4 regions of the Nocardia sp. XZ_19_385 genome follow, and region 4 is predicted to be linked to each of the others. Evidence: riboswitches for the same ligand, from Rfam matches in the RefSeq annotation. Region 4 holds a riboswitch; each other region holds the start of a gene.

Region 1 (7,746 bases), 770 kb from region 4:
GGCGATCACGTCATTTCGGCTGAACGGCCAATTCCTCGCCATCGCCGAGGAATTGGCCGCGCCCGCCGGGCTGACCGCGGCTTGGTGGCAGGTGCTGGGCGCGGTGCTGCGGGAACCGCTACCGGTGTCGGGCATCGCGCGCGCGATGGGCATTACTCGCCAGAGTGTGCAGCGCATCGCGGATCTGCTGGTGGACAAGGGACTTGCCGAATACCGCCCGAACCCGGCGCACCGGCGCGCGAAGCTGGTCGACATCACCGACGCGGGGCGGGCCGCTGTGGAGCGCATCAGCCCACCGCACGCCGTGATCGCGGACCGAGTGGTCGGCGAACTGGGCTACGCGGAATTCGAGCGCACCGTCGCGGCGTTGACCCGGCTCGCGGATGTCCTCGACAAGCTCGCCGAGAAGCCCTAGCTGAACGGCTTGTCGGTCCGGCCGACGAGCTCGGCGACCGACTCCACCACCATGGTCGGGCGGTACGGGAACCCTTCCACCGACGCCCGGGTAGAGATGCCCGTCGTCACCAGGATCGTGCGCATCCCCGCCTCCAGCCCGGCGATCACGTCGGTGTCCATCCGGTCGCCGATCATCACCGTCGACTGGGAGTGTGCGCCGATCCGGCGCAGCGCCGAACGCATCATCAGCGGGTTCGGTTTGCCCACGTAATACGGTTCCTTGCCGGTCGCGCGGGTGATCAGCGCAGCCACCGAGCCGGTCGCCGGTAGCAGGCCGTCACGGGACGGGCCGGTGGCATCCGGATTGGTGGCGATGAACCGGGCGCCCTTCTCCACCAGGCGGATCGCGGTGGTGATCGCCTCGAAGGAGTAGGTGCGGGTCTCGCCGAGCACCACGTAATCGGGGTTGCTGTCGGTGAGCACGTACCCGATCTCATGTAGTGCGGTGGTGAGGCCCGATTCGCCGACCACGTAGGCGGTGCCGTTCGGGCGCTGGTCGTTGAGGAAGGTGGCGGTGGCCAGCGCCGAGGTCCAGATCGCCTCTTCCGGGATGTCCAGGCCGGTGTGGCGCAGCCGGGCCTGCAGGTCGCGCGGGGTGCGGATCGAGTTGTTGGTGAGCACCAGGAACGGCGTGTTGTTCGCGCGCAGTTCGGCCAGGAACTCGTCGGCGCCGGGGATCAGCTGATCCTCGTGCACCAGGACCCCGTCCATGTCGGTCAAGTAGGAGAGGATCGGTTCGTTGTCTGGAGTCACCAGTCAATTATCGGCTACCGACCGCAATCGTGGGTCTGTGGAACCCTACGAACTCCCTTCGAATTCGAGTGATTAGCATCGCGTAGCGATTCGATGAGGGGTGGTGGCCGGGCGACGGGCGGGCCTATCGTCGAAGAAGGTCGGTCGAAAGCGGGGACTCCCGCGCCCGGCCGCAGCAGCGAAGCGACAGGAGTGCGCACATGGGTGATCTCAAGCTGGGATACAAGGCGTCGGCCGAACAGTTCGGGCCGCGCGAACTGGTAGAAATCGCGGTGCTCGCCGAGGAGCACGGCCTCGACAGCGCCACCGTCAGCGACCACTTCCAGCCGTGGCGGCACAAGGGTGGGCACGCGCCGTTCTCGCTGGCCTGGATGGCGGCGGTCGGTGAACGCACCAAGCGCATCCAGCTCGGCACCTCGGTGCTCACCCCGACCTTCCGGTACAACCCGGCGGTGATCGCGCAGGCCTTCGCCACCATGGGCTGCCTGTACCCGGACCGCGTCATGCTCGGTGTGGGCACCGGTGAGGCGCTGAACGAGATCGCCACCGGATACACCGGTGAATGGCCGGAGTTCAAGGAGCGTTTCGGGCGGCTGCGCGAAGCCGTCGACCTGATGCGCGCGCTGTGGACCGGCGACCGCACCGACTTCGACGGCCAGTACTACAAGACCGTCGGCGCCTCCATCTACGACGTGCCCAAGGGCGGCATCCCGATCTACGTCGCCGCCGGCGGCCCGCTGGTCGCCCGGTACGCCGGCCGCGCGGGTGACGGTTTCATCTGCACCTCCGGCAAGGGCATGGACCTCTACACCGAGAAGCTGATGCCCGCCGTCGCCGAAGGCGCCGCCAAGGCCGGCCGCGACGTCGCCACCATCGACCGGATGATCGAGATCAAGATCTCCTACGACACCGATCCCGAACTGGCCCTGGAGAACACGCGCTTCTGGGCCCCGCTCTCGCTGACCCCGGAGCAGAAGCACTCCATCACCGACCCGATCGAAATGGAGACCGCCGCCGACGCGCTGCCGATCGAGCAGATCGCCAAGCGCTGGATCGTCGCCAGCGACCCGGACCAGGCCGTCGACCTGATCAAGCCCTACCTCGACGCGGGCCTGAACCACCTGGTCTTCCACGCCCCCGGCCACGACCAGCGCCGCTTCCTGGACCTGTTCCAGCGCGACCTGGCCCCCCGCCTGCGCGCCCTGGGCTGAGCCCAGCACAAAGAAAAACACCCCCCGGCGCACCGGGGGGTGTTTCGTCTCTGCCGTAGCTCAGCTCAGGGCGTGATCCAGGTCGCCGAGGAGGTCTTCGACGTCCTCGAGGCCGATCGAGATCCGGACCACGCCGTCGGTGAGACCGATAGTGGCGCGGCCCTCGGGGCCCATCGCGCGGTGCGTGGTGGTCGCCGGGTGCGTGATGAGGGTCTTGGAGTCGCCGAGGTTGTTGGAGATGTCGACGATGCGCAAGCGGTTCAGCACCTCGAAGGCACGCTTCTTCGCCTCGTCGGCCGGGGCGTTGAGCTCGAAGGTGACCACGGTGCCGCCCGCGCTCATCTGGCTCTTGGCCAGAGCGTGCTGCGGATGCGATTCCAGGTACGGGTAGCGCACCCAGTTCACCGCCTTGTGCTCGTCCAGGAACTGCGCGACGCGCAAAGCCGAAGCAGCGGAGTGGTTCACCCGCAGCGGCATCGTCTCCAGGCCCTTCAACAAGGTCCAGGCGTTGAACGGGCTCAGCGCCGGACCGGTGTGGCGCATCAGGTTTTTCACCGGGCCGTCGATGTAGTCGTGGTCGCCGAGGATGGCGCCGCCGAGGACGCGGCCCTGGCCGTCGATGTGCTTGGTGCCGGAGTAGACCAGCACGTCGGCGCCGAGGTCGAAGCCGCGCTGCAGCAGCGGGGTGGCGAAGACGTTGTCCAGCACCACTTTCGCGCCCGCCGCATGGGCGAGCTCGGAGACCTTGCGCACGTCGACGAGGGTCTGCATCGGGTTGGCGGGCGTCTCGAAGAACACCGCCTGGGTCGGCACCGACAGCGCCTGCTCCCACTGGTCCAGGTCGTCACCGTCGACGAAGACGGTCTCCACACCCCAGCGCGGCAGGATCTCGTTGCACACCACGAAACAGGAACCGAACAGGCTGCGCGCGGCCACCAGCCGATCGCCGGCGCCCAAAAGCGCGCCGAGCGCGGTGAAGACGGCCGACATGCCGCTCGCGGTCGCGAAACACGCTTCGGCGCCGTCGATCAGCCGCATCCGCTCCTCGAACATGGCCACCGTCGGGTTGCCGTAGCGGGAGTAGACGAAGTGCTCGATCTCGCCGGTGAACGACGCCTCGGCCGCTTCGGCACTCTCGTAGACGAAACCGGAGCTCAGGTACAGCGCCTCGGAGGTTTCCTCGAAACCGCTGCGCCGCAAGCCGCCTCGCACGCCGAGGGTGGCCGGGCCGACGCCTTCGGGCAGCGGCTTGTCGAACGCACCACCAGTGATCATGACTGTTCCTCCACAGAACTCGTGGTCACGACTGCCGCCACGGCAAGCCCTGGGCGCGCCAACCGGCGCCACCGCGGTGACCGTTCGCGTCGAGCGGACCCTCGAAGCCTTCGTCAACGTTGTAGGCCGGCGCGATGCCGAGCTGCGTGGCCACGGTCGCCGCATGCGCGGAGCGCTGGCCGGAGCGGCACAGGAACACCACGGGGGCTTCCGGGGCGCGGCCGTCGAGGGCTTTGCTGAGCTGGTCGGCGAAGGCCTGGTTGCGCGCGCCGGTGCCGTCGACCCATTCGATGAGCACGGTGGGGCGCTCGATCGCGGTGGTGTCGGGTACGCCGACGAAGCGCCATTCGGCTTCGGTGCGCACGTCGATCAGGACGGCTTCGGGGTGCTCGCGCAACAGGTCCCACGCCTGCTGCGGGGTGATGTCGCCGGCGTAAGTCATGTCGATCCTCCTGTGAATCCGCACTTGCCGCATCGGGGTTCGGATGCGTGCCAGGTCGTCACCCGGAGCACCCCACCGCGGAGGAGGGTTGCCGACCAGCGAGCCGGGGCTTGGCGCTGGTGCTCATGACCTGGACTGAGATTGCCTGGACAGGGGCCGGGCTGTCAAACACCGGAATCGGGTCAGTTGCAGACCAGCCATTTGCCGTCGGCGCGGACCAGGTTCCACGTTTCGGTGGTCTCCTTGCCGTCCATGTTGGTGGTGACGGTGGCCTTGGCTTTGTCCCCGTTGACGGACTGCCCCTCGATCCTGGCGACCTCCACCGACTTTCGGCCACCCGCCCCGAACTGCGCGGCCAGCGGCGACTTGGCCTCGTCGAACCCGGCGCACGCGGTGCCCGGCGCGGGCACCTCGTCCTGCTGCGCGCGCCCGCCGACGTAATTGCTGACGGCTGCGGAGATCCGGTCCGATTCTGTGACATTTTTCTCAGCCGGGGACAGCAGCCCGCCCGCGAACACCGCCACCAGCACGATCGCGGTCAGCACCGCGGCGGCGATGAACGGCGTCATGGACCGCTGGTCGGTCTGTTCGACCAGGATCGGTTCGTCCTCTGGCTTGGGCTGCTGCTCGGTCATGGTGTCGATGATCCCTTATCCCTGGTCGGCGGCACCCGTGCAGGCGGTCGGTGGCGTCACCGATAGAATCGCGAGACCGTGGTCTGGGCACCATCACCATGTGGCTGTGCGGCACGGGAGCGACCTGGTGGCTTCGCAGTTACGAGCCAGCAGCACCAGCCGCATCGTCAGGGGCAACCGCAGCGGCAGCTCTACTTAGCCTAGGCTAAGAAGGACGCCATTATTTTTCGACCGAAGGTGCGCGTAAGAGATGACCGAACAGAGTGCAGCCACTCGCCCGCTCCGCATCGCGATCGTGGGCGCAGGACCGGCCGGTATCTACGCCGCCGACGCGTTGATGAAATCCGATGCCGAGGTGAGTATCGACCTGTACGAGCGCATGCCCGCGCCGTTCGGTCTGATCCGCTACGGCGTCGCGCCGGACCATCCGCGCATCAAGGGCATCATCACCGCCCTGCACAAGGTGCTCGACAAAGAGCAGGTCCGCCTACTCGGCAATATCGACTACGGCACCGACATCACCCTCGACGATCTGCGGCGCTTCTACGACGCGGTCATCTTCTCGACCGGCGCCAACGCCGACCGCGCACTCGACATCCCGGGCATCGACCTGGACGGCTCCTACGGCGCCGCGGACTTCGTGTCCTGGTACGACGGCCACCCCGACGTGCCGCGCGAATGGCCGCTGGACGCGGAGAAGGTCGCCGTGCTCGGCGTCGGCAACGTCGCGCTCGACGTGGCGCGCGTGCTCGCCAAGACCGGTGACGAACTGCTGCCGACCGAGATCCCGCCGAACGTCTACCAGGGCCTCAAGAACAACAAGGCCGTCGAGGTGCACGTGTTCGGCCGTCGCGGCCCGGCGCAGGCCAAGTTCACGCCGCTGGAGCTGCGCGAGCTCGACCACTCGCCGACCATCGAGGTCATCGTCGACCCCGAGGACATCGACTACGACGCCGGTTCCGAGGCCGCGCGCCGCCACTCCAAGCAGGTCGACATGGTCGCCAACACCTTGGAGCAGTGGGCGATCCGCGACCAGGGCAGCCGTCCGCACAAGCTGTTCCTGCACTTCTTCGAGTCGCCCGCCGAGGTGCTCGGCGCCGACGGCAAGGTCGTCGGCCTGCGCACCGAGCGCACCCAGCTCGACGGCACCGGAAACGTCAAGGGCACCGGCGTGTTCCGCGAGTGGGATGTGCAGGCGATCTACCGCGCGGTCGGCTACCTCTCGCAGAACATCAACAACCTTCCCTTCGACGAGCAGGCGGGCACCGTGCCGAACGAGGCCGGTCGCGTGCTGGCCGACGAGGATGCCGACGGCGCCGCGCGCTACCTGCCGGCCACCTACGTCACCGGCTGGATCAAGCGCGGCCCGGTCGGCCTGATCGGTCACACCAAGGGCGACGCCAACGAGACCGTGGCCTGCCTGCTCGACGACAGCGCGAACTTCACCCCGGCCCCGGAGCCGGAGCTGGACGCAGTCACCGCGTTCCTCGAGGGCAAGGGCATCCCGTTCACCACCTGGCAGGGCTGGTACCGCCTGGACGCGCACGAGCGCGCCCTGGGCGAGCCGGAGGGCCGCGAGCGGGTCAAGGTCGTCGAGCGCGAGGACATGCTGCGCGCCAGCGAACCCAACAAGGTCTAGCCGGAGCGCCTTCCACGGCAGCGAAAACTCCGTAACTGAGGCATTCTGTACAAGTGTTCGATGCCCATGTCCACATCATCGATCCGCGGTTCCCGCTGATCGAGAACGAGGGCTATCTGCCCGACCCGTACACCATCGCCGATTATCGAAAGCGCATGGCGCGCTTCGATGTCGGCGGTGGGGCGGTGGTCATCGCGTCGTTCCAGAGCACCGACCAATCCTTTATGAAGGCGGCGCTGGCCGAGCTGGGTCCGGGCTGGGTCGGGGTCACGGCGCTGAACCTGGAAGCGTCCGACGACGAGATCATCGAACTGGATCGAATCGGCGTGCGCGCCTTGCGGTTCAACCTCAAGCGCGCCGCCGCCGACATCACCGGCATGACCTTGCAGGCGCTGCGGGCGCACGATCTGGTCGGCTGGCACGTCGAGGTCTACATCGACGGGTCGATGCTGGCCTCCCTGCAGCCGGTGATCTCGAAACTCCCCGCGCTCTCCATCGACCATCTGGGGATGTCCGAGGAGAGCCTGCCGTATCTCCTGGACCTGGTCGACCGCGGAGCCCGGGTCAAGGCAACAGGTTTCGGCCGGGTGGCGATGAATGTCGCCCACGCCATCCGCCGCATCCACGCCGTGAACCCCCAGGCCCTCATGTTCGGCACCGACCTCCCGGGCACCCGCGCCGGCCGCCCCTTCCAGGACTCCGATGTCGACCTGATCTGCGACGTCGTCGGCACCGACATGTTCGCCGTCCTGGAGGACAACGCCCGCGACTTCTACCGCCTCCCGCCGCGCTCCCGCTCGACCCCACCGCTCTCGCACGGCGACCCGCCCACGCTTCCGCTTCGTCGCGAGCACCTCCCCGTCCTCGACCCCAACGCCACCCTGCCGCTGCCCATCATCGAGCGCTAGTCAGGCGACGAAGGCTCCTATGAGCCAGATGCCGGTGGCGAGCAGGGCGCCCAAGAGTTCGATGAGCATGGACAGGCCGACGCCCTTGAGGGCGTGTTTGGTTGTCTGCCAGGCGGGTTCGCCCTGCTTCAGGCGCTGGTATTCGGACAGGTAGACGCCGAGCACGAATCCCACGAACAGTCCGATTATCGGGATGATGAAGAAGCCGGCGATGCCGAGGATCGCGCCGATGAACAGGGCGCGGTTGGAGACGCCCGCTTCCTTCATCTTGCGGCCCGGCCAGGTGTATTTGATGACGCCCGAGAGCACCAGGAAGACCGTGGCGACGGCGAAGATGATCCAGGCGGTGGTGCCGCCGGTCATGATCGCCCAGACCAGGATGGCGGCGAAGATCAGGATGACGCCGGGCAGGATCGGGACGATGATC
Region 2 (7,746 bases), on a different contig from region 4:
TGGTGGCCGATGGTCAGTGGCGCTGGTGTGACACCGAGTCCGGGTTGCCTGGGCTGGCGCAGATTCCGTTGACGAATTATGCGGGGTGGCTCGGGGTCGGGTTGGTGATGGCGAGCCTTCTCGTGATGTGGGAGCGGGTCAGCGGTCGGTGGGTTGATCCGGGGCGGCCTGCGGCGGTTGCGGTGCCGGTCGGGGTGTTTTTGTGGACTTGGCTGGGGTCGGCGCTGGCGCATGCGGTGTTTCTCGGATTGCCTGCGTCGGCGGGATACGGGGCGGTCGGTATGGGGCTGCTCGGAATCCCGTTGCTGGGGTTGCTCGTCCGCTCTGGCTTGTCGCGTGGCTATTGCGGGGCCGGGCCTGGCACGATGTGAGCCGTGCAACCTAGTCCGATGACCACGAAGCCCGATGCCCCGGTTCTGGCACCGCCGCGCCGCACCGGCGTGCGGATAGCAGGGGCGGTGCTGCTCGCGGCGCTGCTGGTGCCGATGCTCGCGGCCTGCCTGCGGGTCCAGGTGTCGATGGGTGTGTCGTCCAACGACCGGGTGTCGGGGCGGATCGTGGCCGCGGTGGTGCCGGCCGACGCCAACGACAAAGGGCCGCAGCTGAAGGCGCCCGACTCGCTGGCGGGAAAGGTGCGGGTGGAGCCCTACACCCAGGACGGGTACGTGGGCAGCAAGGTGTTCTTCGAGGACCTGTCCTTCGGTGAGGTGTCCCAGCTCGGCTCGCTGTCGGAGCAGAGCCAGGGCATGTTCCAGCTGAGCTTCCAGCGCACCGGTGATCTGGTCAGCCTCGAGGGGCGGGCCGATCTGAAGTCGGTGCCGCCACACGGCTCCGACGTGCAGTTCACAGTCGCGTTCCCTTCGCGAGTCGCCAAGACCAACGGCAACCGTGAGGACGACTCCACCGTCTCCTGGAAACTGTCGCCCGGTGAGGTGTCCACGATTCGAGCCGAGGTCAGTTACGCGGACCCGAACACTCGCTCGTTCGCGGGCTGGGCGGGCATCGTCGGCGGCATCACCCTGGCGGTCGCGGCGATCGTCGCCGCGATGGCCTACATGGATCGCAATCCCCCGGCTCCGGGTACCCCCGGGCGGTTCTCGCTCAGCGAGTGGTGGCGCATGGTGAAGGAACACCGCTGATCGGTCCGGCCGAGCGGATCGTGCGGGCCGGCACGGCGATCGCGGTTACCGGTTGTGTTGTCGCGCTGTACAACCGGTTGACGGTGCGGCGGTTGCCGTCCTCCGGCACGGTAGCGGAGCCGGTGACGGTGGGTATCCCGGCCCGCGACGAGGTCGACCGGCTGCCCGCATTGATCGCCGATCTGCGGGCCCAGACCGGGGTTCCGGATCTCCGGGTGCTGATCCTGGACGACGCCTCCTCCGATGGGACGGGTGCCGCGGCGGCGCAGGCGATCGGGTCCGACGAACGTTTTCTGGTGATCCGCTCCGAGGACGAACCCGCCCCCGGCTGGACCGGTAAAGCGGCTGCCTGCGCTCGCCTCGCCGAACTGGCGGACACCGCCGTTCTGGTATTCCTCGACGCCGATGTGCGACTCGCGCCAGGCGCGATCGCCGCCGCGGTATCCGAATTGCGCAGCCGCGACGTGGCATTGGTGTCGCCGTGGCCCGCGCAGCAGGTGGGTTCGGCGGCCGAGGCACTAGTGCAGCCACTGCTGTGCTGGTCGTGGGCGTCGACGCTGCCGATCACCGTCGGCAACCACAGTCATAGGCCGTCGATGGCGGTGGCGTGCGGACAGTTTCTGGTATTCGACACCGCCGCTTACCGGGCAATCGGCGGCCATCGCGCGGTATCCGCCAGCGCGACCGAGGATCTGGACATCGCACGAGCACTCCGCCGCAGTGGCAGACGCACAGCCCTGATCGCGGCAGGCAAGCAGGCCAGCACCCGAATGTACAGTGGCACAACCGAACTCGATGCGGGCTACACCCGGTGGCTGTGGTCGGCCTACGGTGCTTCACCTTTGGCCGCCGGGGCGGTGGGAGCCATTGCCGCACTGGGTTATTGGGTTCCCCCATTGGCCGCAATCGGCGGCCGAGACCGCCTACGCCGGACAGCGATCACCGGCTACCTCGCCGCCGTCACCGGCCGCCTACTCGCCCGGTCCACCGAAACTGCCGCGCCTCTGAACCGCACGGATATCCTTGCCGCCCTGGCACATCCGCTATCGGTCGGCGCCTACGCCACCCTCTCCGTCCGCTCACACCTTGCCCACCGCAGCGGTACACTGACCTGGAAGCACCGCCCGATGAGCAGTTAACTTTCAGATACCGCACTGCCGTTATCCGGTAGGGGTGTTAGTCCTCCAACTCTGAGCGACAACTCCACCCTGCACCGCCGATTGTCGCTCAAAGTTAGACGAAGAGGAGTACCCACCCTCGACGAAATCGCCCGTTCGCCAGCCACTCCTGAGATTCAGCACGATGCCAGCTACTTCTCGCCCACTCGCGGCAGCACACTGACATGGAAGCGCCACTCGGCGAATAGTTAAGTTTCAGATACCGCACTCTCGCTATCCGGCAGCAGTGTTGGTCCTCCAACTCTGAGCGACAACTCCAACCTGCATCGCCGATTGTCGCTCAAAGTTAGACGAAGAGGTGTATCCACCCCCGGCGAAATCGCCCTTTTGACAGCCGCTTCCGTAATGCAGCAATGCATTAGCTACTCCTCACACATCGCGCGCTGAGGTGAGGTGAGCGCGGGGGCCCGGAGGGCGAGGTGGGGGCGGTGGGGCGGGGGCGGAGGGTGCGGAGAGTGCGTGGAGGGCGACGTGCGTGCGCGAAGAGCGAGGAGAGACGACGTGTGTGCGGCGAGCGCGGTCAGCGAGGTCAGCAAGGCGAGCAAGGTGGGGGCGCGCTGAGGCGAGGTGAGTGCCGGGCGCGGAGGGTGCGGCGAAGCGGGTGCAGGGGCGGGGGTGGGGTGCGGAGTGCGTGGAGGGCGAGGTGCGCACGAAAGCGAGGAAAGGCAAGGGCGGGTGCGGTGAGGCGGGCGGGTGCAGGGGTGCGTTTCTGAGGCCGTATGTGCGCCGCGCCCAATGCGCTCGCAGAAGGGCCAGGGGACCGTGGCGATTCCGGCTGTCGGCAGGTAGAAGCAGGTTTCAGTGCCGTTGACCATCGTGCCGAAGACTGCGGCCAGTACTGTGGCCCGGCCGGTGTCTACCGGAACCGCGCGGATGCCACCGACCGGGACGACGGTGCGGAAGAAGTCGCGGGCGCGTCTGTGCCCGCACGTGCACCCAACGCGCTCGCGGCAGGGTCAGGGTCAGGGTCAGGGTCAGGGTCAGGGTCAGGGGACCGTGGTGATGCCGACTGTCGGCAGGTAGAAGCAGGTTTCGGTGCCGTTGACCATCGTGCCGAAGACTGCGGCCAGTACTGTGCCCCGGCCGATGTCGACCGGAACCGCACGGATGCCGCCGACCGGGACAACGGCGCGGACGAAGTCGCGGGCGCGTCTGCGGCCGTACGTGCGCCCAGTGCGCTCGCGGAGGGTCAGGGGACCGTGGTGATGCCGACTGTCGGCAGGTAGAAGCAGGTTTCGGTGCCGTTGACCATCGTGCCGAAGACTGCGGCCAGTACTGTGCCCCGGCCGGTGTCGACCGGGACCGCGCGGATGCCGCCTACTGGGATGGCGGTGCGGAAGAAGTCGCGGACGGCTTGTTCGGCGAGGGGGCGGAGGGCGGCGGGGACCTCGGGGGGCACCATGCGGCCGAAGACCTCGTTCAGCGGGCCCATGGCGGCGACTCCGCCGCGTCCGTTGTCGACGTTCAGCCAGGCGACGCGCATGCCCGAGCTGTCGGATCGGCTGGGGCCCGACGGCACGAAGGTGAACATGGTCTGGCCGGATTTCACGGCGGTCAGGTCGAGGCCGGGGATCGCGATGCTGTGCACGGGCCAAGGACCAGGGACCGCGCCCGCCACTGCGGGACTGGTGAGGGTGGCGCCCGCACCGGTACACAGCGCTGCCGTGGGGTACAGGAACGGCGTCACACCTAGGGCCTGCAAGGCAGCGAGAGCGGATTGCCCAGCACCTGGCGCCGCGGCGGTGTACGCATGGTCGGTGGGTGCCTCAGCGGTGGGCGCGGGATCGACGAAGCCCGCAGCAGCGGACGCATGATCGGCGGGTGCCACAGCAGCGGGGACGTGATCGACGGGTGCCCCAGCCACGGACGCATGATCGACGATGGCTGCGGACGCATGATCGACGAGGGCCGCAGCGGTGGAGGAGTGATTGACGGGGACCACAGCCACAGACGCGTGATCGACCGGGACCACAGCCACGGACGCATGATCGACCGGGACCACAGCCACGGACGCATGATCGGCAAGGACCGTTGCCGCGGGGACGTGATCGACGGCGGCTGGGGTTTCGGGCAGCGCGATGGCAGGGGCTGGGATGCCGAGGGCGAGGCTGCCCAGGGACAGGGTGGCCACGGTGGCGAGGCGTCGCGGGATGGACGCCCGGGTGCGCCGGGTGTCCGAGTCGAGGGGGCGGATATGCACTGGGAACCTCCTCATCGGCGGAACGATCGAGGTTCAACGGTAAGCCCGCAAACCCGGAAAGCCGGTGATTTGCGGGTCGGCGGGCGGGCGGCGCGGGACGAGCCGCAGTCAGGGGGCGCGACGATAATCCGCCATCTAGCCCCTGGTGACCAGGGCTGCGCTCACCGTGATTTCTACTCTTGTCGCCGAGTTCGCTTGTTCCCCATGATGTTCGAGCACCATCCAGAGCGATTGAGAGACCTGGCTCGCCGACGTCGCAGCAACCCCCCGGTACACCGGGTGCGGGTGCTTCCGCCAGGAACGATGGAGGACCCGATATGAGCACCACACACCGCACCACCTGCTGGGGACGCCGGCACATCGATCAGTGCCGCGGCACCTCGACGGCTTGTCGCCGCTGACGCTGCCAGACCCGCACCCGACGCTGGCCGGGTGGTGCGACCGACGCCGAAGGCTTGGTCGCGTTCATTCTTCTGCCGAGGACCATCGATATGAGTGCGTCGATCGCACCCGCAGCCGGGGCGCTGCCCGGAACACCGGGGAGTCCGGTGCCCCAACGCCTTACCGACCGCAGCCTGCGGGTGCACCGGGTCGCCCAGGACGACCCGCTGGCCACGCCGCTCCTGGCCGAACTCGCCGTCGAATACAGCAGCCGCTACGGCCGCTCCGCCGGTCAGATGCACCACGAACTCCGCAACTACCCGCCCACCCGTTTCGCGGCGCCGCACGGTGGCCTGCTCGTGGTGACCCAGGACTCCGAAGCGGTGGCGGGCGGTGCGTTCCAGCGCTACGACGACGACAGCGCCGAGCTCAAGCGGATCTGGACCTCGAAGGAACACCGCCGGCAAGGGCTGGGCCGCTTCGTGGTGCGGCAGCTGGAGCTCGAGGTCTCCCGGCGCGGCTACCGGCGCATCTACCTCACCACCGGCTGGCGCCAGCCCGAAGCGGTCGCGCTCTACCTGGCTGTGGGGTACACCGCGCTCTTCGACCCGGCGCTCCCGGCCGAGCAGATCGGCGCGCACGCGTTCGAAAAGGTCCTGCCCGCAGCCGATCTGGAGGCGACCGCATGAAGTTCCTGCTGTTCACGCTGGTCGCCCGGACACCCGATCCGCATACCGGCGTGCTGCCCGAGACGCACGAGCGGCTGCGCTCGGTGGTCGACCAGGCCCGGCTCGCCGAGGAACTCGGCTATGACGGTTTCGCGGTCGGCGAGCGGCACGAGGATCCGTTCCTGTCCGCCGCACCCCCGGTGCTGCTCAGTCATATCGCCGCGGTCACCTCGCGGATCACGCTGTTCACCGCCGTGACGACGCTGAGCCTGCTCGATCCGGTGCGGGCCTTCGAGGACTACTCGACACTGGACAACCTGTCCGGCGGACGCCTGGAACTGATCATCGGCAAGGGCAACGGCGCCGCGCAGGCGGAGCTGTTCCACGTCACCACCGACGATCAGTGGGACCGCAACCGGGAAGGGTACGAACTGTTCCGCGCGCTGTGGGCCAGCGACAAGGTGACCTGGACCGGCCGGTTCCGCCCGGAACTGGTTGCGGCCAAAGCCCTTCCGCGCCCCTACCAGCCGTTGCTCCGGATCTGGCACGGCAGCGCCACCAGCCGGGATTCGGTGGAACTGGCCGCGCGCCACGGTGATCCGCTGTTCTCGGCCAATGTCACCAACCCCATCGAGCCTTACGCCGAACTGGTGCGGCACTACCGCGAGCGGTGGGCGCATTACGGGCACGATCCGGCCGACGCGCTGGTCGGGGCGGGCACCGCGGGCTTCCACGTGGCGCCCACCTCGCAGGAGGCGCTCGAGGCGTATCGCCCGATCTTCCGGGCCCGGCTGGGGTTGTCGCGCACGCTCGGCCTGCCCATCGTGTTCGAGACCCTCGAAGACTTCGCCGCCCGCTCCTCGGCGCTGATCGGCAGCCCGGAGCAGGTGCTCGACAAGGTCGGTCGCCAGCACGAGCAGTTCGGCCACGAAGTGATCCATCTGTCCTCCGAACGCGACGGACGCACCGAAGCCCAGCACCGCGGCAGCCTCGAATTGTTCCAGCAGGCCGTGGCGCCCGAGCTGCGCCGCCGCATTCCCAGCCGTCCCCTGGCCGCCGGCCGAACCATCCCCCGGACCGAATTATCTGGAGTTACACCGTGATCCGCACCCGTCATCGCATCGCCACGCTCGCCGGCGCGCTCGCCGCGGCCAGTACCCTGGCCGCCTGCGGCAGCGACACCGGCGGCGCCGGTGGCGACGCCGGACCGCCACAGCCCGGGGGCACGCTGCGCTACGGCCTGTCGTCGGCGCCGACCTGCTCGGACCCGGCGCAGGCGAGCAGCAACCAGACGCTCTACGTCACCCGCCAGATCGTCGACTCGCTGACCGATCAGGATCCCGAGACCGGCGAGATCAGGCCGTGGCTGGCGCGCAGCTGGGAGGCCGGCCCGGACGCGAAGGTGTTCACCTTCCACCTGGCCGACAACGTCACCTTCTCCGACGGCTCGCCGCTCACCGCGGATTCGGTGCGCAAGACCTTCGATTCGATCACCAAACTCGGTGCGGCCAAGGCCCCCCTGGCCAACGGCTTTCTCATCAACTACGTCGGCACCACCGCGGTGGACAAGCTGACCGCGCGGGTCGAGTTCAGCAAGCCCAATGCGCAGTTCCTGCAGGCTTCGGCGAGTACTCAGCTCGGCATCCAGGGCGAGGCGACCACCGCCAAGCCCGCCGAGCAGCGGTGCGACGGCAGCAATGTCGGCTCCGGACCGTTCGTCTACACCGCCTACCGCCAGGACGTGTCGGCCACGCTGACCAAGCGCCCGGGATACGCCTGGGGCTCGGATGTCTTCGGCCACAAGGGCGAGGCCTACCTGGACCGCATCGACTTCACGGTGGTGCCCGAATCCGGGGTGCGCACCGGCAGCCTGACCTCCGGGCAACTGGACGCGGTCAGCGACGCCCTGCCCCAGGACCTGCCGCTGCTGGAGGCGGCGAACGCCCGCCTGCTGACCACGCCCAACCCCGGCGTGCCGTTCGGCTTCCAGCCCAACGTGACCCGCGGCCCGCTCCGCGACGCCGCGGTGCGTCAAGCACTGCTGCCCGCCATCGATCGCCGGCAGCTGGTCGACACCGTGCTCGGGCCGCAGTTCAAGCCCGCCAGCAGCACCCTGGCCAGCACCACCCCCGGTTACCAGGATCTCTCGACGAAGCTGGCTTATGACCCGGCCAAGGCGC
Region 3 (7,746 bases), 730 kb from region 4:
GCGGGCGCGTCGCTCTACCGGATCCAGGCCGACCTGGCCCGCCACGGTCAGACCCTGCCGCTGGGCACCTGCCCGACGGTGGGCATCGCCGGACTCACCCTCGGCGGCGGCCTCGGCGTGGAGACGCGGCTGTACGGGTTCACCTGCGACCGGCTCATCGAGGCCACGCTCGTGCTGGCGGATGGATCGGTCGCGAAGGTCTCGGCCGCGGACCGGCCGGAGCTGTTCTGGGCGCTGCGCGGCGGTGGCGGTGGCCTCGGCGTGCTCACCTCGTTGACCTTCCGCACCTGCCCCGCCGCCCCGAAAGACATTGTGCGACTGACTTTTCCCGGGGCGGTGGCGCAACAGGTGCTGACCGGTTGGGCGCGCTGGCTGCCCGAGACCGGCCGGACGGCCTGGGCCTCGGTCGAAGTGAGCGCGGACGGCACCGGCGCGGTCGACTGTGCGGTGCTGCTGGTCTGCGCCGCTGGCACCGGCACCACGACGGCGGCGCGGCTGGCCGGAATCGTGGGGGCCGCGCCCGTCGGCACGCACCACCGGACCCTCGGTCATCTCGACGCGGTCCTGAGTCTCGCCGGCGGGCAGTCCGATATGCCCCGCACGAGCACGGTGGCGGGATCCGATGTGGTCGCGGAATTCTCGCCCGCCCTCGCGGACGCGGTGGTCGAAGCCGTCGCCGCTCGTTCGAGCGCGGGCGGTCGGGGCATGGTGCTGGTGGATCCGCTCGACGGCGCCGTGCGTGATCTGCTTCCCGACGCCACCGCGTGCCCGTGGCGCGACCACAGCGCGGTCCTGCAATGGATTGCCACGGATGCCCTCGACGATGGGGCAGCGTGGATCGACCGAGCACACCGGTTGGTAGCCCCTCATTCGGCAGGCGGCTACGTCAACTACCTCGAACCGGCACAGCCCGCCGACCGCTACTTCGCCGCGAACACGAACCGTTTGACCGAGATCCGCTCGGCTGTGGATCCGCACGGCCGCATGTCGGTCCGATGAGACCCAGAAAACAGTCCGGGCACCCGTGCACCGAAAAGCGGTGGGCGGGTGCCCGATTCCGTTCGACCCGGCGCTGGGGTTCGAGCCCAGCGCCGGGGTGACGGACGAGCGTCTCAGCTCGGCCCGGCGATAATTCTCAGCTACGCAGTGCGCGAGCCAGGTTGACGTCCAGCGCGCCGAGGAACTCCTCGGTGCTCAGGTAGCCCTGGTCCCCGCCGACGAGCGCCGCGAGGTCCTTGGTCATCTGGCCGCCTTCGACGGTCTTGATGACGACGTCCTCGAGTGCCTGCGCGAAGCCGATCACCTCGGGGGTGTTGTCCAGCTTGCCGCGGTGTTCGAGGCCGCGGGTCCAGGCGAAGATCGACGCGATCGGGTTGGTCGAGGTCGGCTTGCCCTGCTGGTGCTGACGGTAGTGCCGGGTGACGGTGCCGTGTGCGGCCTCCGCCTCGCAGGTCTTGCCGTCCGGAGTGAGCAGCACCGAGGTCATCAGGCCGAGCGAGCCGAAGCCCTGGGCCACGGTGTCGGACTGCACGTCGCCGTCGTAGTTCTTGCAGGCCCAGACGTAGCCGCCCTCCCACTTCATGGAGGAGGCGACCATGTCGTCGATGAGGCGGTGCTCGTAGGTGAGCCCGGCCGCGTCGAACTGGGTCTTGAACTCGCTGTCGAAGATCTCCTGGAAGGTGTCCTTGAACATGCCGTCGTAGGCCTTCAGGATGGTGTTCTTCGTGGAGAGGTACACCGGGTAGTTCTGCTGCAGGCCGTAGTTGAACGAGGCCCGCGCGAAGTCGACGATCGACTGCTTGAAGTTGTACATGCCCATGACGACGCCGCCGTCCTCGGGCATCTTCACGACCTCGTGCACGATCGGCTCGCTGCCGTCCTCCGGGGTGAAGGTCAGCGTGACGGTGCCGGCCTGGTGCACCTTGAAGTCGGTGGCGCGGTACTGGTCACCGAAGGCGTGACGGCCGATGATGATCGGCTTCGTCCAGCCGGGTACCAGCCGGGGCACGTTGGAAATGATGATCGGGGCCCGGAAAATGGTGCCGCCGAGGATGTTGCGGATGGTGCCGTTGGGCGACCGCCACATCTTCTTCAGCCCGAATTCCTCGACGCGCGCCTCGTCAGGGGTGATGGTCGCGCACTTCACGCCGACGCCGTGCTGCTTGATGGCGTTGGCGGCGTCGATGGTGACCTGGTCGTCTGTCTTGTCCCGGTACTCGATGCCCAGGTCGTAGTACTCGAGGTTCACGTCGAGATACGGATGGATCAGCTTGTCCTTGATGAACTGCCAGATGATCCGGGTCATCTCGTCGCCGTCGAGTTCTACGACGGTGCCTTCAACCTTGATCTTTTTGGACATAGTTCTGCGGGTCCTCCTAAGGATGGTGCCCTCATTGCACGGCCAGGCGAACACGCTTGTGAGCGGACCCCAGCTGTTCCAACAGACAACGTATATGCCCCGCGTGGTCGGCGAGGCATGTGGTCAAACAAGACAAGCGTACTGCTGCTAACGAACTCACCGCGCGCCAGTACCCCTGAGTGAGAATGGTGACGAAAGTTACTCATTAGTACTTTTGTCCATTATTTGAGAAAGACAAGGTCCGTGTATCGCGAGTCGCTCGCGATACACGGACCGTTTACCCGAATCAGACTCCGACGGGGATTTTCACTTCGTCTTCGGCGCCCTCGATCAGGTTCTCCGGCTTGTCCCGGATCATCAGCGCGATGATCGGAATGGCCAGCGCGAAGAAGCCCGCACCGACATAGAAGGCGACGTCGTAGGAGTGGATGGACGCCCGGGCGACCAAGTTGTCGATACCGGGGTTTTCGGCGACGTAGTCCTTGGCCGCCTGCACCGAGATCGTGGTGAGCAAGGCGGTGCCGACCGCGCCACCGATCTGCTGGGCCGCGTTCAGCAGTGCGCTGGCCACGCCCGAGTCCTCTTCGTCCACCTGGTGCAGTGCGACGGCCTGCATGCCGACGAACAGCGGACCCATGCCGAGCGCGATCAGGAACTGAGCGGGCAGCACACTGGTGGCGAAGCTGTCGCCGAAGCTGAGCTGGGCCAGCAACACCAGTCCGATCACACCCAGCGCGGCGCCGACGATCATCAGCGGACGCGGGCCGAACTTCGGCAGCAGCGCGCTGGTGACGCCCGCGGAGATGGCGATACCGGCCGGGAACGCCAGGAATGCGACACCCGCCTTCAGCGGCGTGTAACCGAGCACGTTCTGCAAGTAGAAGCTCAGGAACAGGAACATCGCGAACATCGCGATCGGGATCAGCAGCGCGGCCAGCAGTGCGCCGCCCCGGTTGATCTCACCGGGAATGCGCAGCGGCAGCAGCGGATTCGCGGTCCGCGATTCGATGAAGACGAACGCGGCGAGCAGTGCGACACCGGCGACGATCAAGCCGATGGTGCTGCCGTCGGTCCAGCCGTGCTCGGCGGCGCGGCTGAAGCCGTAGACGATGCCGATCAGGCCCAGGGTGACGGTGATCGCGCCGGGCACGTCGTAACCGCCGGTGCGGGGCAGCGGCACGTCCTTCAGCACGAAGGCGAACGCGCCGACCAGGGCGAGGATCGCGATCGGGGTGTTGACCAGCAGCGTCCAGCGCCACGAGGCGTATTCGGTGAGCGCGCCACCGGCGATCAGGCCGATGGCCGCGCCGCCCGCCGAGATGCCGGCGAACACCGCGAACGCGCGGGCGCGCTCCTTGGTCTCGGTGAACGTCACCGACAGCAGCGACAGCGCCGCAGGGGCGAGCAGTGCGGCGAACGCGCCCTGCAGGCCACGGCCCGCGAACAGCTGTGCGCCGTTCTGGGCGAGACCGGCCAGCGCGGAGGCGGCGGCGAAGCCGATCAGGCCGATCATGAAGATCTTGCGCCGCCCCAGGTAGTCGGCGAGGCGTCCGCCGAGCAACAGCAGGCCGCCGAAGATCAGCGTGTAGGCGGTGAGCACCCACTGGGTGTTGCCGTCGCTGATGTCCAGATCACGTTGTGCGAAGGGCAGCGCGATGGTGACGATGGTGGCGTCCAGCACCACCATCAGCTGGGCCAAGGCGATCACGCCGAGCGCCCACCACCGGGCCGAGCCGCTTTGTTTTTCAAGAACATCCGCCGCTGGCGCAGTTCGGGTCACGGGTTTTCTCCCTCATCTGGGACGAGCTGTTTCAGAAGTACGCAGACGATCCTGGCACTGTGCGACATTTGGCGTCAAGGGAAAAATGTCGTAGTGCGACATTTGACTCATTCGGCCAAGTGGCGGAATGAGCTGCGTTATGGTGGCGACATGCTCGACGACTCATCGACCGGCCCCACCGCCGATCCCGAACCAGCGCCGGGTGCCAAGGCGCCGGCCGCCGGATTGCGGGAGCGCAAGAAGCAGCAAACCCGGTCGCGGATCATCGAAATAGCGCTCGATCTATGCGATGAGCAGGGCTTCGAGGCGACGACCGTGGAACAGATCGCGAACGCCGCCGATGTCTCGCCGCGCACCGTGAACCGGTACTTCGAGATCAAAGAGGACATCGTCCTGGGCCCGGTCGAGGATTTCGGGCAGGCCATCGCGGGACTGCTGCGGGCCCGGCCGAGCATCGACAACCCGCTGCAGGCGATGTGTGACGCCTATCTGCACATGGTCGACCTGGCCGCGGGCAACGACGCCGATGAGCTCATCTCCTTCCGCCGGTTCCAGAAGATGCAGCGGATCGTGCGCAGCAGCCCGGCGGTCAACGCGCGCGCGATGGAATTCGGCGACCGCAAGGGCGAAGCCGTCACCGCGGCGCTGGCCGAACGGCTCGGGGTGGAATCCGATTCACTCAAAGTGCGTTTGGCCGTCGCGACCTGGCAGATGATGTGTCACATCGCCTTCGACGCCGACCCGGACCTGATCCTGACCGGTGATCCCCAGACCGCGGCGTGTGCCACCCGGACGATCGTGCTCCGCGCGTTCGACGAGCTCCGCGCGCTGTGTAGCGCCCCGCTGTCCAAGTAGTTCCCACGCTGTGTCGTCCCGGCGGTTTCCGACCGGGACCAGCGGTGCTCGCGTGATCTTGTCGACGTGATTTCTACCGTCGACCGACCGCCAGCTACCATGTTCCTCAGGTCATGAGTGCCAGCGCGAAGCCCCGGCTCGCTGGTCGGCAACCCTCCAGCAGCGGTGGGGTGCTCCGGGTGATGACCTGGCTCTCGAAAGACGGGAGCAAGCGCGCTGTTCAGGAGGTCCTCATCATGTGTGCAACCCATGTGATCGGTCAGACGGCGTGACCGTGCAGACCGAACCGAACACCCGACGCCTGTTACCCGCCCCGGACGGCCGGCTCGGCCTGATCCCGATCGGCGATGTGCGCCTGGAGAACGGGGCTGTGGTCCCGGACGTCCAGCTCGCGGTGCAACGCTGGGGCGAACTCTCGCCCACCCTCGACAACGTGGTGCTGGTCGAGCATGCCTTGACCGGCGACTCGCACGTGATCGGCGCCCCCGACAATCTGCACCAGCTGCCCGGCTGGTGGGACGGCATGGTCGGCCCCGGCGCGCCGATCGACACCGACGAATGGTGCGTCATCGCCACCAACGTGCTCGGCGGCTGCAAGGGCAGCACCGGCCCGGCTACCTTGGCGCCGGACGGAAAGCCATGGGGCGCACGTTTTCCCGAGATCTCGATCCGCGATCAGGTGACCGCGGAGATCGCCCTGATGGATCTGCTCGGCATCGACCGGCTGGCCGCGGTCGTCGGCGGTTCGATGGGCGGCATGCGCGTCCTGGAATGGATGGTCGGCGCCCCCGAGCGGGTGGCCGCCGCGCTGGTGCTCGCGGTCGGCGCGCGCGCCACCGCCGATCAGATCGGCACCCAGACCACCCAGATCGCCGCCATCAAGGCCGATCCGGATTGGCAGGGCGGCAACTATCACGGCACCGATCGCGCGCCGATGACCGGCATGGGGCTGGCGCGGCGCATCGCGCACCTGACCTACCGCACCGAAGGCGAACTGGATCACCGCTTCGAGAACCACGCCCAGGGCGCCGAGGATCCGTGGCGCGGCGGCCGCTACGCGGTCCAGAGCTACCTGGAGCATCAGGCCGAAAAGCTGTGCGGCCGTTTCGATCCCGCCACCTATGTGCTGCTCACCGAGGCGATGAACCGGCACGATGTCGGCCGCGGGCGCGGCGGTGTCGAGGCCGCGCTGGCCGCGACTCCGGTGCCGTGTGTGGTCGGCGGCGTCGACTCCGATCGGCTCTACCCGCTGCGCACCCAGCAGGAACTCGCCGACCTGCTGCCCGGCTGTGCCCGGCTCGAGGTCGTGCACTCGCGCGACGGCCACGACGGGTTCCTCACCGAGGCGGCGGCGGTATCCAAGCTGCTCATCGAGACCATGCGACTGGCGCGAGAGAACCGGTAGCTCAAGACGTTTCGAGGGCGCTCCACGGACCTGCGGCCCAGCCGTCGGGTTCGTGTAGCGGTGTACTGCGCCATACGGGTGTCGCCGCGCCGTTGGTGAAGCGGTCTTTGTAGGAGTCGGCGCGGGTGGCGATCAAGTAGTAGCCCGCGAAATCCGCCTGGGGGACAGGCAGATACGCGCATACCAGGCCGGCTGCCATCGATAGGTCCCGGGCGCTGGCCGTCCCGACCGGCGCCTCGCCGTCGCCGCAGATGAAGGCGGCGACTGTCCACAACGGGAACAAGCCGCAGTCGATGCCATCGAACTTGCCTGGCATGCCGTCTCCCTACGCTGGGTCGGTGCATCGGACCGGCCGCCGAGGTCTGGGACGGCACCTTATTAGGCTATGGCTCGACTTTACGCCGGGTGGTCGCCGCAGCGATGCCTCTGAACTGACCTTCCATGGTCATTTCGCTGCCTCGCGCCGCGCTTGCTCGATCCGGTTGATATTGGTTTCGATCCACTCGCGCAGTGCCGCGATGGGAGTGCGCAGGCTGTGGCCGAGTTCGGTGCGGATGTACTCCACGCGCGGCGGCACGGTGGGATGCACTGTGCGTGAGACGAATCCGTCGCACTCCAGTTGGCGGAGGGTTTGCGTCAGCATCTTCTCGGAGACGCCTTCGACGCGGCGTCGCAGATCGGTATGGCGCAGGGTGCCGTCGGCGAGCGCGTCCACGATGAGCACGGTCCATTTGCCCGCGACGCGGTCGAGCACTTGACGCGTGGGGCATTCGGCGGAGTTCTGTTGCGGTATACCCCTATTGCACGCCGAGGGTCTTGATGGTGGCGGCGATGAAGAGGATGGCCGTGCCGAGCAGTGTCAGGGCGGCGACGTCGAAAGGCTTGCTGCGCACCGCGAGCAAGCCGACCCGCGGCGTCGGGAGGGCCAGGCGCAGGGCCGCGGCGAGCAGGGTTGCGCCGCCGAAGAAGAAGGCGCCACGGCGCCAGCGATCCCAGGCCACGAACACCACGGCCACGACGATGACCACGGCCACCAGCACCATGGGCAGGTGCACACGCAGGAATTGCGCGCCCGCTGTGTTCACCCGCCCCGTCGGCTGCGCCTCCTGCCATCCCCCAGGGCCCGGGTGCCGTTCGGCGGAGTCGTCGTCGCTCACGTCAGCGATTCTTGCAGACGTGTCTAATCCAACACTGCGACGCCTTCGATCTCGATGAGATGCTCGGGCGTGAACAGTGCGGCCACGCCGACCAGTGTGACGGCGGTTTCCGGGAACTCGTAGTGCTCCCGGGCCGCCGCGCCCGCCGCGCCGAGCGCTTCGAACTTCGACGGATCCCAATCCACGACAT
Region 4 (7,746 bases):
GTGGCGTGGATTTCGTCGATGGTCATTTCGCGGGGCCGGACTGCGGGCTGAGCGCCCCGGGCGGTGTGGATGGTGTCGGGTAGTGGAATCGCAGAGGGTGCGATCGGGGTGAGCCCGGTGTTGTCCGGGTGACCGATGCGGCCACCGTGCTGCAGTTGCAGGAAGATCCGGCCGCCTTCGGCGTGCACCGCGTCGGTGACCCGCCGCCACCCGGCGATGTGGGCGTCGGTGTAGATGCCGGGGATGCCGGCGAAGGTCTTGCCGACCAGGTTGGGGGTCGCCGCTTCGGCGATGATCAGCCCCGCGCCGGCGCGCTGGGCGTAGTAGGTGGCCATGAGGTCGGTGGGGGTGCCGTCGGCAGCGGCGCGATTGCGTGACATCGGCGCCATCACAAGACGATTCGGCAGCTGTGCGGCGCCGATCCGGGTCGAGTCGAAGAGGCTGGTGGGTGCTGCGTTGTGCGTCATGCGAGTAGGTTAAAACTTGACATCAATGTCAGAATCAAGCCCGGATCTGAAAGGCCAGGTGGCGGATGCGAATCGGAGAGTTGGCCGAACACACCGGCGTCAGTGAGCGCTCCCTGCGCTACTACGAGGAGCAGGGGCTGCTGGTCTCCGGGCGCACCCCGGGCGGCCACCGGGACTATCCCGAGATGGCCGTGGACCGGGTCATCCACATCCAGGAGCTGTACGCGGCGGGGTTGTCCAGCAAGAAGATCGCGCAGATCCTGCCGTGTATGCGCGATGCCGACGGCGGGGCCAACGAATTCGCCACCCCGGAACTGGTGGACGAGCTGAGGACCGAACGGGAGCGCATCGACCGGAAGATCCGTGATCTGCTGCGCTCCCGCGAGGTGCTCGACGATGTCATCGGGCGGGCCGCTGTCTGACTGTCAGGAGCCGATGGGCTTTCCGAACAGGGACATCACGGTTTCACCGAGGATCGAGCCGGCGTAGGGCAGGACGCCCGGGGCGGCGGCCATCGAGCTGACGTCGGTGGTGCTGCAACCCTGTTGCGCGGGAACGCCATTCAGCCGATCGCGGAGCCAGAGCAGGGCGGCGGGGCCACCGCTGACTTCGGCGACGATGTGTTCGCTGGCCCAATCCCGGGTGTACTGGACGTTGGCTCGCGGGTCGGCACAGTAGCTATCGACCATCTGATTGGCCGAGCCCAGCGGCAGGATCTCGTCCCAGCGGGAGTGCCAGACGAACATCGGCATATCCGGGACCGTCTTACCCAGCCGGGTCTCTTCCATGACTTGCTGCACCGCCGGATGCCGCATCGGGTCGCCCGCCGAAGACCACAGCAGCCCCTTCAGGTCGACGAAGGGCAGCAGCATGGACTGGTACTGCACGCACAGCGGGCCTTTGGCCGTGATCAGCGCTCGGCCGAGCGGGTCGATACTGCGATCGATGTACTCGGCGAAATACGGGTATTCGCGGGTCAATCCGATGACCGCGGCCAAGACCAGCCCGGCGGTCGCCTGGCCGTTGGCCATGTCGAGCGCGGCGCCGAGGTCCGGCCCGTTGCCGCCGGTGGCCGCTGCGACGACATTCAGTTCGGGGGCATAGCTCTGCTTCAATTCGGCGGCGTGCTGGGTGGCCAGCGCTCCGCCGGAGTAGCCGTACATGCCGACCGGCGCGGACGTCCCGACGCCCAGCGGCTCGAAGGAGGTGGCGGCGCGAATGCCGTCGAGGGTGATCCGCCCGGCGAGCGGGCCGGCCGCATATGCCGAGTTCGGGCCCTGGTGGTCGGGGATGACGACAGCCCAGCCCTGTTGCAGCGCGGCCTGCGCGAAAATGAATTCGGCGGGGGCGACGATCTGCCCGGCGAAGCTGGCGACCGAGAGGAACTGCAGCGCGTAGGACGGCGCGCAGTAACCGGCGAGGGAGTCCTCTGCGATCTGGACGGACAGCAGTTTGCGCGGTTCCGGGGCCGCGCCGCGCGGCTTCAGCACGGTGGCGACGGCCGGAATCGGTTGTCCCGCAGTGTTGTTGGAGCGGTAGGACACCTGCCAGGCGTCGACATTGAGCGGGATGATCCCGAAATTCGCGACGTTGACCTGCCGGATCGCGATGAGACCGCCGGGCTGGGTGTTGGCCACTGCCTCGGCGGGCGGGTTATAGAAGGCCGCATCGAATTCCGGCGGCAGGGGGACCGGGGCCGCGCCCTGGATGGTGGGCTGGGCCGACGGTTCCGGTTCCGCGACGGCCGTGGTGGTCCCGGCCAGTACCGCACTCATACCCACGATCACGGCTGCGGTGCGGCGCAGCACGCGTGATTTCCACTCGGTCATCGTCGACCCTCATCCTTGTTCCCGCATTGAGACACCTGCGTCTCAATGTTGGAGGTCACTATGGCACGAACGTGACGGGGATCGCAATCAGTCCTCGGCGGGTGCCGGGATCAGCAGCGCGAACAGCAGCGTCGACAACATCTCGACGAGGGCCCGCACCGGCGGCCGCTGCTCGTCCATGCTCCAGTGATGGGCCGCGCCATTCAGCGCGCCGATGAATCCGGCCATGGCCGTGGGCCAGCCGCAGGCCGGGGTGTGCACCTCGGGCAGGTTCGCAGCGATTGCCTCGATGGTTCGCGCCCACTCGTCGCGCACCCCGAGCCGGTGCTGCTCGACTCGGTCGCTGACTCCGACCACTTCCACGTAGGCGACCTTGGCTCGGCGGATATCGCTGACCATCGCCGCCAGGTAGGCGGTCAGCCCCGCCGATACCAGCTCCCGAGCCGAGCCGCCGGACGTCTCCGCCGCGGCCGTCGCGACTGCCGCGCGGGCGGCCTGTTGCGCCGCGTCGTAGGCGGCCATCAGCAGGTCTTCGCGGCTGGCGTACTCCTCGTAGAACTGCCGCCGCGACAGGCCCGCCGCCGAACAGATCTCTGTCACAGAACTTTTCGCATAGGACTTGCCGGCGAACACGGTGAGCGCCGCCTCGATGAACAACGCCCGGCGCTCCGCACGTCGCTCGAGGACCGACTGTCCGGAATAGCTGTGCCTGGTCTGTGACGTACCCATCGCCGCACAGCGTAATGCGGAGCGTGGGTCGGACGGCGGCCACGGCGCACTGGGTGGGGATAGGTGGGCGGGCGGTTTGTTCGGGGTCGCGAGTGCGTTCGGTTCTTAGGATCGGGCTCGCTCTGTTGGAAAACACCCCACAAATAGGAGAGTCGATGCGAAGAATCTCGCTAGTGATCGTGGCCGCGGCCGCCATCGGCGTAGCTCTGCAGGGGCCCGCTCTCGCGGCGGCCGATACGGGAACGACCGCGGTCACGGCGCCGCGGGTGACGGCTCAGGATCCGGAGGGCGAGCCGCAGCAGGAAGGCGGGGCGAAGGCTGAGGAGAAGGCCGACGATCAGGGTGCGAGCGAGTCCAAGGGTGGACTCTCGACCAGGATGTCGGATCTCATCCAAACGGTCGATGAGCTGGAAAAGCGACTCGGGGAACTCGAATCCAAGCTTAAGTAGCGGCTGCCGGGCTGCCGCCCGGGATGGTTTCCATCCCGGGCGGCAGTCGGTCTAGAGGCAGGGCGCCGCACCGGCGGCGGCGTCGGCGAAGTCGCGGGTCTCGGGGGTGGGGTTCCAGAGACCGTCGGTCTTGGCGTACTTCCAGCTCGGGCCGTTTGCCACGAGGGTGGCCACGGCCTGGACGAGCCGGTCGACGTCGGCGGAGTTGGACCCGAGCCCGATGCTGGCGCGCAGCGCGCCGTCGAGGCCGAGGCGGGCGAGGAGGGGGTGGGCGCAGAATCGGCCGTCGCGGATGCCGATGCCGTGCTCGGCGGAGAGGTAGGCGGCGACCTCGCCGGGTGCGAAGCCGTTCAGGGTGAACGCGACGATGCCGACGACGTCGGGGCTGTCGGACCAGAGGCGCAGCTGGGTGACGCCGGGGATGGCGGACAGGCCCGCGCGGAGGCGGTCGGCGAGTTCGCGTTCGTGGGAGATCAGGGTGGCGGGGTCGATCTGACACAGGGCGTCACAGGCGGCGGCGAGGGCGGCGGCGCCGAGGACGTTCGGCGAGCCGGCTTCGTGGCGCTGCGGGGCGGGAGCCCACTGGGCGCCGGTGGTGGTGACCTCGCGAACGGCGCCGCCACCGGCCAGGTACGGCTCGGCCTGATCGAGCCAGTCGCGGCGGCCGACGAGGACGCCCGAGCCGAACGGTGCGTAGAGCTTGTGGCCGGAGAATGCCAGGTAGTCGATCCCGCTGGCGCGCAGGCTGATTCGGCGGTGCGGGGCCAGCTGGGCGGCATCGACGAGGATGCGGGCGCCGCACTGGTGGGCGATCTGGGCGAGGCGCTCCAGCGGCAGCACTTCGCCGGTGACGTTGGAGGCGCCGGTGACGGCCAGCAGGGCGGCGGGCTTGCTGCACAGTTCCGCGACGAGTAGCCGGATGGTCTCCTCGATGGTGTCGGCGGCGCGGACGACGCGGCGGCCGTGCTTGGTCCAGGGGAGGAAGTTGGCGTGGTGCTCGATGTCGAGGACCACGGTGTCGCCGGGGACGCAGGCGGCGAGCAGGTTCAGCGAGTCGGTGGTGTTGCGGGTGAAGACGACGACCTGGTCGTCGGCGGCGTCGAGGAAACGGGCGACCGAACCGCGGGCGGCTTCGTAGCACTCGGTGGAGATGCGCGAGGCGTAGCCGGCGCCGCGGTGCACGCTGGCGTAGAACGGCAGCAGCTGCTGCACCCGGTCGGTGACCTGGGCCAATGCCGGGGCGCTGGCGGCGTAGTCGAAGTTGGCGTAGGTGGTGGTTCCGCCCTGCACGAGCGGTACCTGGAGGTCGTCGCCGGATACCCGAGCCAGGGGGGCGCAGGTCTTGGTGGCCACAGCAGTCATCACGTAAATCCCATCGTTCCAGGGACCCGCAATCGAGAGATCGGTCGAGTCCGCGCTTGCCGCGCCCGAATGGGCGTACGGCCGGGTCGTCACCCGGAGCACCCCACCGCGGAGGAGGGTTGCCGACCAGCTAGCCGGGGCTTAGCGCTGGTACTCATGACCTGAACCGAGATTGGCAGACGGACCGGCGTGCTGTCAACCGCCTTGTCCGCAGGCTCCATGGGTGAATGAAAATGCAGTCCTAGGAATAATCTTGCATTCTCGGTGCGGATGCGGTCCCATGGAGGGGTGACACTTTCGCTGCTGCTCAGCTTCGTCGGACTCTGCGTCTTGCTCTCGCTCACGCCCGGCCCGGATACGTTCCTGGTGCTGCGCTACTCGATCGCGGATGCCCGACCGGGGATCGCGGCGGCCGTCGGTTCGGCGCTGGGCGGCATGGTGTGGGCGCTGGTGGTCGCCGCGGGCGTCGCCGCGCTGCTCGAACAGTCCGCGACGGCCTACCGGTTGCTGAAACTGATCGGCGGAATGTACTTGCTGTACTTGGGAATTCGCGCGCTGATCGACCTGCGCAAGCAGCGGAAGGCAGGCAACGAGACGGCGTCGGCGCAAGGGCGCGCGGCCGCACCCGCGTCGATTCGCTCAGCGTTCACTGCGGGCGTCATCTCATGCTTGTTCAACCCGAAGGTCGGCTTGTTCTACCTGGCGGTGCTGCCCCAGTTCCTCTCCGAGGTGACCTTCGTCAACACCCTCGCGCTCGGTGCCATCGAATCCGCCATTGCCGCAATCGAAATGGTGCTGGTCGCGGTGCTCGCCTCGCGGGCCGTCACCTTGCTGCGCAAGCCTGCCGTGCGCGACCGCCTGGAGCAGGCCTCCGCCGGCATCCTCGCCGCCCTCGGTATCGGCACTGTGGCCTCGGCCGCATAGGACCCCGCCGACGCGAAATCCGGCGTTACCGGAGGTACCGTGGACAGTTGGTTACCCGTGGTGTTTGCCCTTTGGTAACCCTGGTCGTGCAAGATTTCCGCCGTCTGCGCTAGGTAGGTCTATGAGAGGTGGGCAGGACGCATGCTCCAGCCGGAGGTCGATGCCGTAGCGGGCGGGGACGCGCTATCGAATCCGTTGCTGCGTGGCACTCTTGCCCCGCCTGCGAGGACCCTGGCCGACATCTTGGCCGCGACCGCCGACACCTATCCCGACGCTCCCGCTATCGATGACGGTACGACCGTCCTCGGGTATGCCGAACTGCTCGCCGAGGTCGACACCGTGGTCGGGCGATTGGCTGCGGCGGGTGTGCGGGCCGGGGACCGGGTCGGGGTGCGGATGCCGTCCGGCTCCAGCGACCTGTATGTCGCGATCCTGGCGGTATTGCATGCGGGCGCGGCCTATGTGCCGGTCGATGCCGACGATCCCGACGAGCGCGCGCGGCTGGTCTTCGGTGAAGCGCGCGTCAGTGCGATCGTGACCGGTGCGGGCATCGAAAGCACCGGGGTCGAAACTGCCACGACGGCACGGGAATCCACCGAGTTGCCGACGCCGGCGGACGACGCGTGGATAATCTTCACCTCCGGTTCGACCGGAACGCCGAAAGGTGTTGCGGTCACCCATCGCAACGCCGCCGCGTTCGTCGACGCCGAGGCCCGGCTGTTCTTGCAGGACGCCCCGATCGGGCCCGATGACCGGGTGCTGGCGGGTCTTTCGGTCGCGTTCGACGCCTCCTGCGAGGAGATGTGGCTGGCCTGGCGGCACGGTGCGTGCCTGGTGCCCGCGCCGCGCGCGCTGGTGCGGACCGGCGCGGACCTGGGTCCGTGGCTGGTGCGCCGCGAGATCAGCATCGTCTCCACCGTGCCGACGCTGGCCGCGACCTGGCCCGCGGAGGCGCTGGACTCGGTCCGGCTGCTCATCTTCGGTGGCGAGGCGGTGCCACCGGAACTCGCGGAAAAGCTCGCGGGCAATGGCAATTCGGAGACCGTCCGGGAGGTATGGAACACCTACGGGCCCACCGAGGCGACCGTGGTCGCGTGTGCCGCACTGCTCAACGGCAAGTGGCCGGTTCGGATCGGTTTGCCACTCGATGGCTGGGATCTCACCGTCGTCGATGCCGAGGGAAATCCGGTGGGGGAGGGGGAATCCGGCGAACTGGTCATCGGCGGCGTCGGCTTGGCCCGGTACCTCGACCCGGCCAAGGACGCCGAGAAGTACGCGCCACTCGCGTCGGTCGGCTGGGAACGCGCTTACCGCAGTGGCGATTTGGTGCGCAATGACCGGGAGGGCCTGGTCTTCCTCGGCCGGGCCGACGATCAGATCAAACTGGGTGGCCGCCGGATCGAACTCGGTGAAATCGACAACGCCTTGCAGCATCTGCCCGGAGTCACCGGCGCGGCAGCGGCGATCCGAACCACCAAGGCGGGCAACAAGATTCTGGTTGGTTACCTGACCGGCCCGGATGACGGCTTCGACGCGGCCCGTGCCAGGGCCATTCTCGCCGAACAGCTTCCGGCTCCGCTGGTGCCCCGTCTGGCCGTGGTTGCCGAACTGCCCACCCGCACCTCCGGCAAGGTCGACCGGAATGCGCTGCCCTGGCCGCTACCCAAGAACAAAGACCCCGATGCCGACACCGTGCTGTCGTCGACCGCGCAATGGGTTGCGGGACTCTGGGATTCGATTCTCGGCGCGGAGGCCACCGGGCCCGATACCGACTTCTTCGACCTCGGCGGCGGTTCGCTGGCGGCCGCGCAGCTGGTTGCCGCACTGCGTGAGCGCTACCCCCATGTCGCGGTCGCCGATCTCTACGACCATCCGCGCCTCGGCGCGCTGGCCGACTTCCTCGATGCCAGCGCCCCGGTCGAGGCCGTCGACGAGCGCGTCGTGCGCCCGACCCCGCTGAGCGCTCAGCTGTTCCAGGTCCTCGCG

Evidence for each region. Region 4 has a riboswitch for S-adenosylmethionine ahead of IBX22_RS19480 (aminotransferase class V-fold PLP-dependent enzyme). Riboswitches for the same ligand answer to the same signal wherever they lie in the genome.
Region 1: linked by a shared signal. The riboswitch ahead of IBX22_RS15835 (rhodanese-like domain-containing protein) and the one ahead of IBX22_RS19480 (aminotransferase class V-fold PLP-dependent enzyme) in region 4 are both predicted to bind S-adenosylmethionine.
Region 2: linked by a shared signal. The riboswitch ahead of IBX22_RS31610 (GNAT family N-acetyltransferase) and the one ahead of IBX22_RS19480 (aminotransferase class V-fold PLP-dependent enzyme) in region 4 are both predicted to bind S-adenosylmethionine.
Region 3: linked by a shared signal. The riboswitch ahead of IBX22_RS22550 (homoserine O-acetyltransferase) and the one ahead of IBX22_RS19480 (aminotransferase class V-fold PLP-dependent enzyme) in region 4 are both predicted to bind S-adenosylmethionine.

Annotation. Positions count from the first base shown of each region.
Region 1 is NZ_JACVEE010000002.1:678,388-686,133, forward strand. Features, by position in the region: gene IBX22_RS15815 (MarR family winged helix-turn-helix transcriptional regulator) at 1-415, shown strand, start outside; gene IBX22_RS15820 (HAD-IIA family hydrolase) at 412-1,167, opposite strand; gene fgd (glucose-6-phosphate dehydrogenase (coenzyme-F420)) at 1,410-2,420, shown strand; gene IBX22_RS15830 (O-succinylhomoserine sulfhydrylase) at 2,481-3,695, opposite strand; gene IBX22_RS15835 (rhodanese-like domain-containing protein) at 3,721-4,137, opposite strand; SAM riboswitch class IV at 4,153-4,268, opposite strand; gene IBX22_RS15840 (DUF4878 domain-containing protein) at 4,320-4,772, opposite strand; gene IBX22_RS15845 (FAD-dependent oxidoreductase) at 5,023-6,411, shown strand; gene IBX22_RS15850 (amidohydrolase) at 6,465-7,319, shown strand; gene IBX22_RS15855 (DUF456 domain-containing protein) at 7,320-7,746, opposite strand, start outside.
Region 2 is NZ_JACVEE010000004.1:569,188-576,933, reverse strand. Features, by position in the region: gene IBX22_RS31630 (carotenoid biosynthesis protein) at 1-371, shown strand, start outside; gene IBX22_RS31625 (LppM family (lipo)protein) at 390-1,139, shown strand; gene IBX22_RS31620 (glycosyltransferase) at 1,109-2,278, shown strand; gene IBX22_RS31615 (hypothetical protein) at 3,507-4,517, opposite strand; SAM riboswitch class I at 4,733-4,827, shown strand; gene IBX22_RS31610 (GNAT family N-acetyltransferase) at 5,009-5,587, shown strand; gene IBX22_RS31605 (LLM class flavin-dependent oxidoreductase) at 5,584-6,669, shown strand; gene IBX22_RS31600 (ABC transporter substrate-binding protein) at 6,666-7,746, shown strand, end outside.
Region 3 is NZ_JACVEE010000002.1:2,178,797-2,186,542, forward strand. Features, by position in the region: gene IBX22_RS22530 (FAD-dependent oxidoreductase) at 1-999, shown strand, start outside; gene IBX22_RS22535 (NADP-dependent isocitrate dehydrogenase) at 1,136-2,359, opposite strand; gene IBX22_RS22540 (MFS transporter) at 2,646-4,139, opposite strand; gene IBX22_RS22545 (TetR/AcrR family transcriptional regulator) at 4,290-4,994, shown strand; SAM riboswitch class IV at 5,104-5,214, shown strand; gene IBX22_RS22550 (homoserine O-acetyltransferase) at 5,263-6,399, shown strand; gene IBX22_RS22555 (hypothetical protein) at 6,401-6,715, opposite strand; gene IBX22_RS22560 (helix-turn-helix domain-containing protein) at 6,845-7,192, opposite strand; gene IBX22_RS22565 (DUF3017 domain-containing protein) at 7,197-7,442, opposite strand; gene IBX22_RS22570 (RidA family protein) at 7,580-7,746, opposite strand, start outside.
Region 4 is NZ_JACVEE010000002.1:1,452,896-1,460,641, forward strand. Features, by position in the region: gene IBX22_RS19455 (alkene reductase) at 1-467, opposite strand, end outside; gene IBX22_RS19460 (MerR family transcriptional regulator) at 533-889, shown strand; gene IBX22_RS19465 (lipase family protein) at 893-2,296, opposite strand; gene IBX22_RS19470 (TetR/AcrR family transcriptional regulator) at 2,384-3,025, opposite strand; gene IBX22_RS19475 (hypothetical protein) at 3,181-3,474, shown strand; gene IBX22_RS19480 (aminotransferase class V-fold PLP-dependent enzyme) at 3,526-4,836, opposite strand; SAM riboswitch class IV at 4,884-4,998, opposite strand; gene IBX22_RS19485 (LysE family translocator) at 5,125-5,760, shown strand; gene IBX22_RS19490 (Pls/PosA family non-ribosomal peptide synthetase) at 5,902-7,746, shown strand, end outside.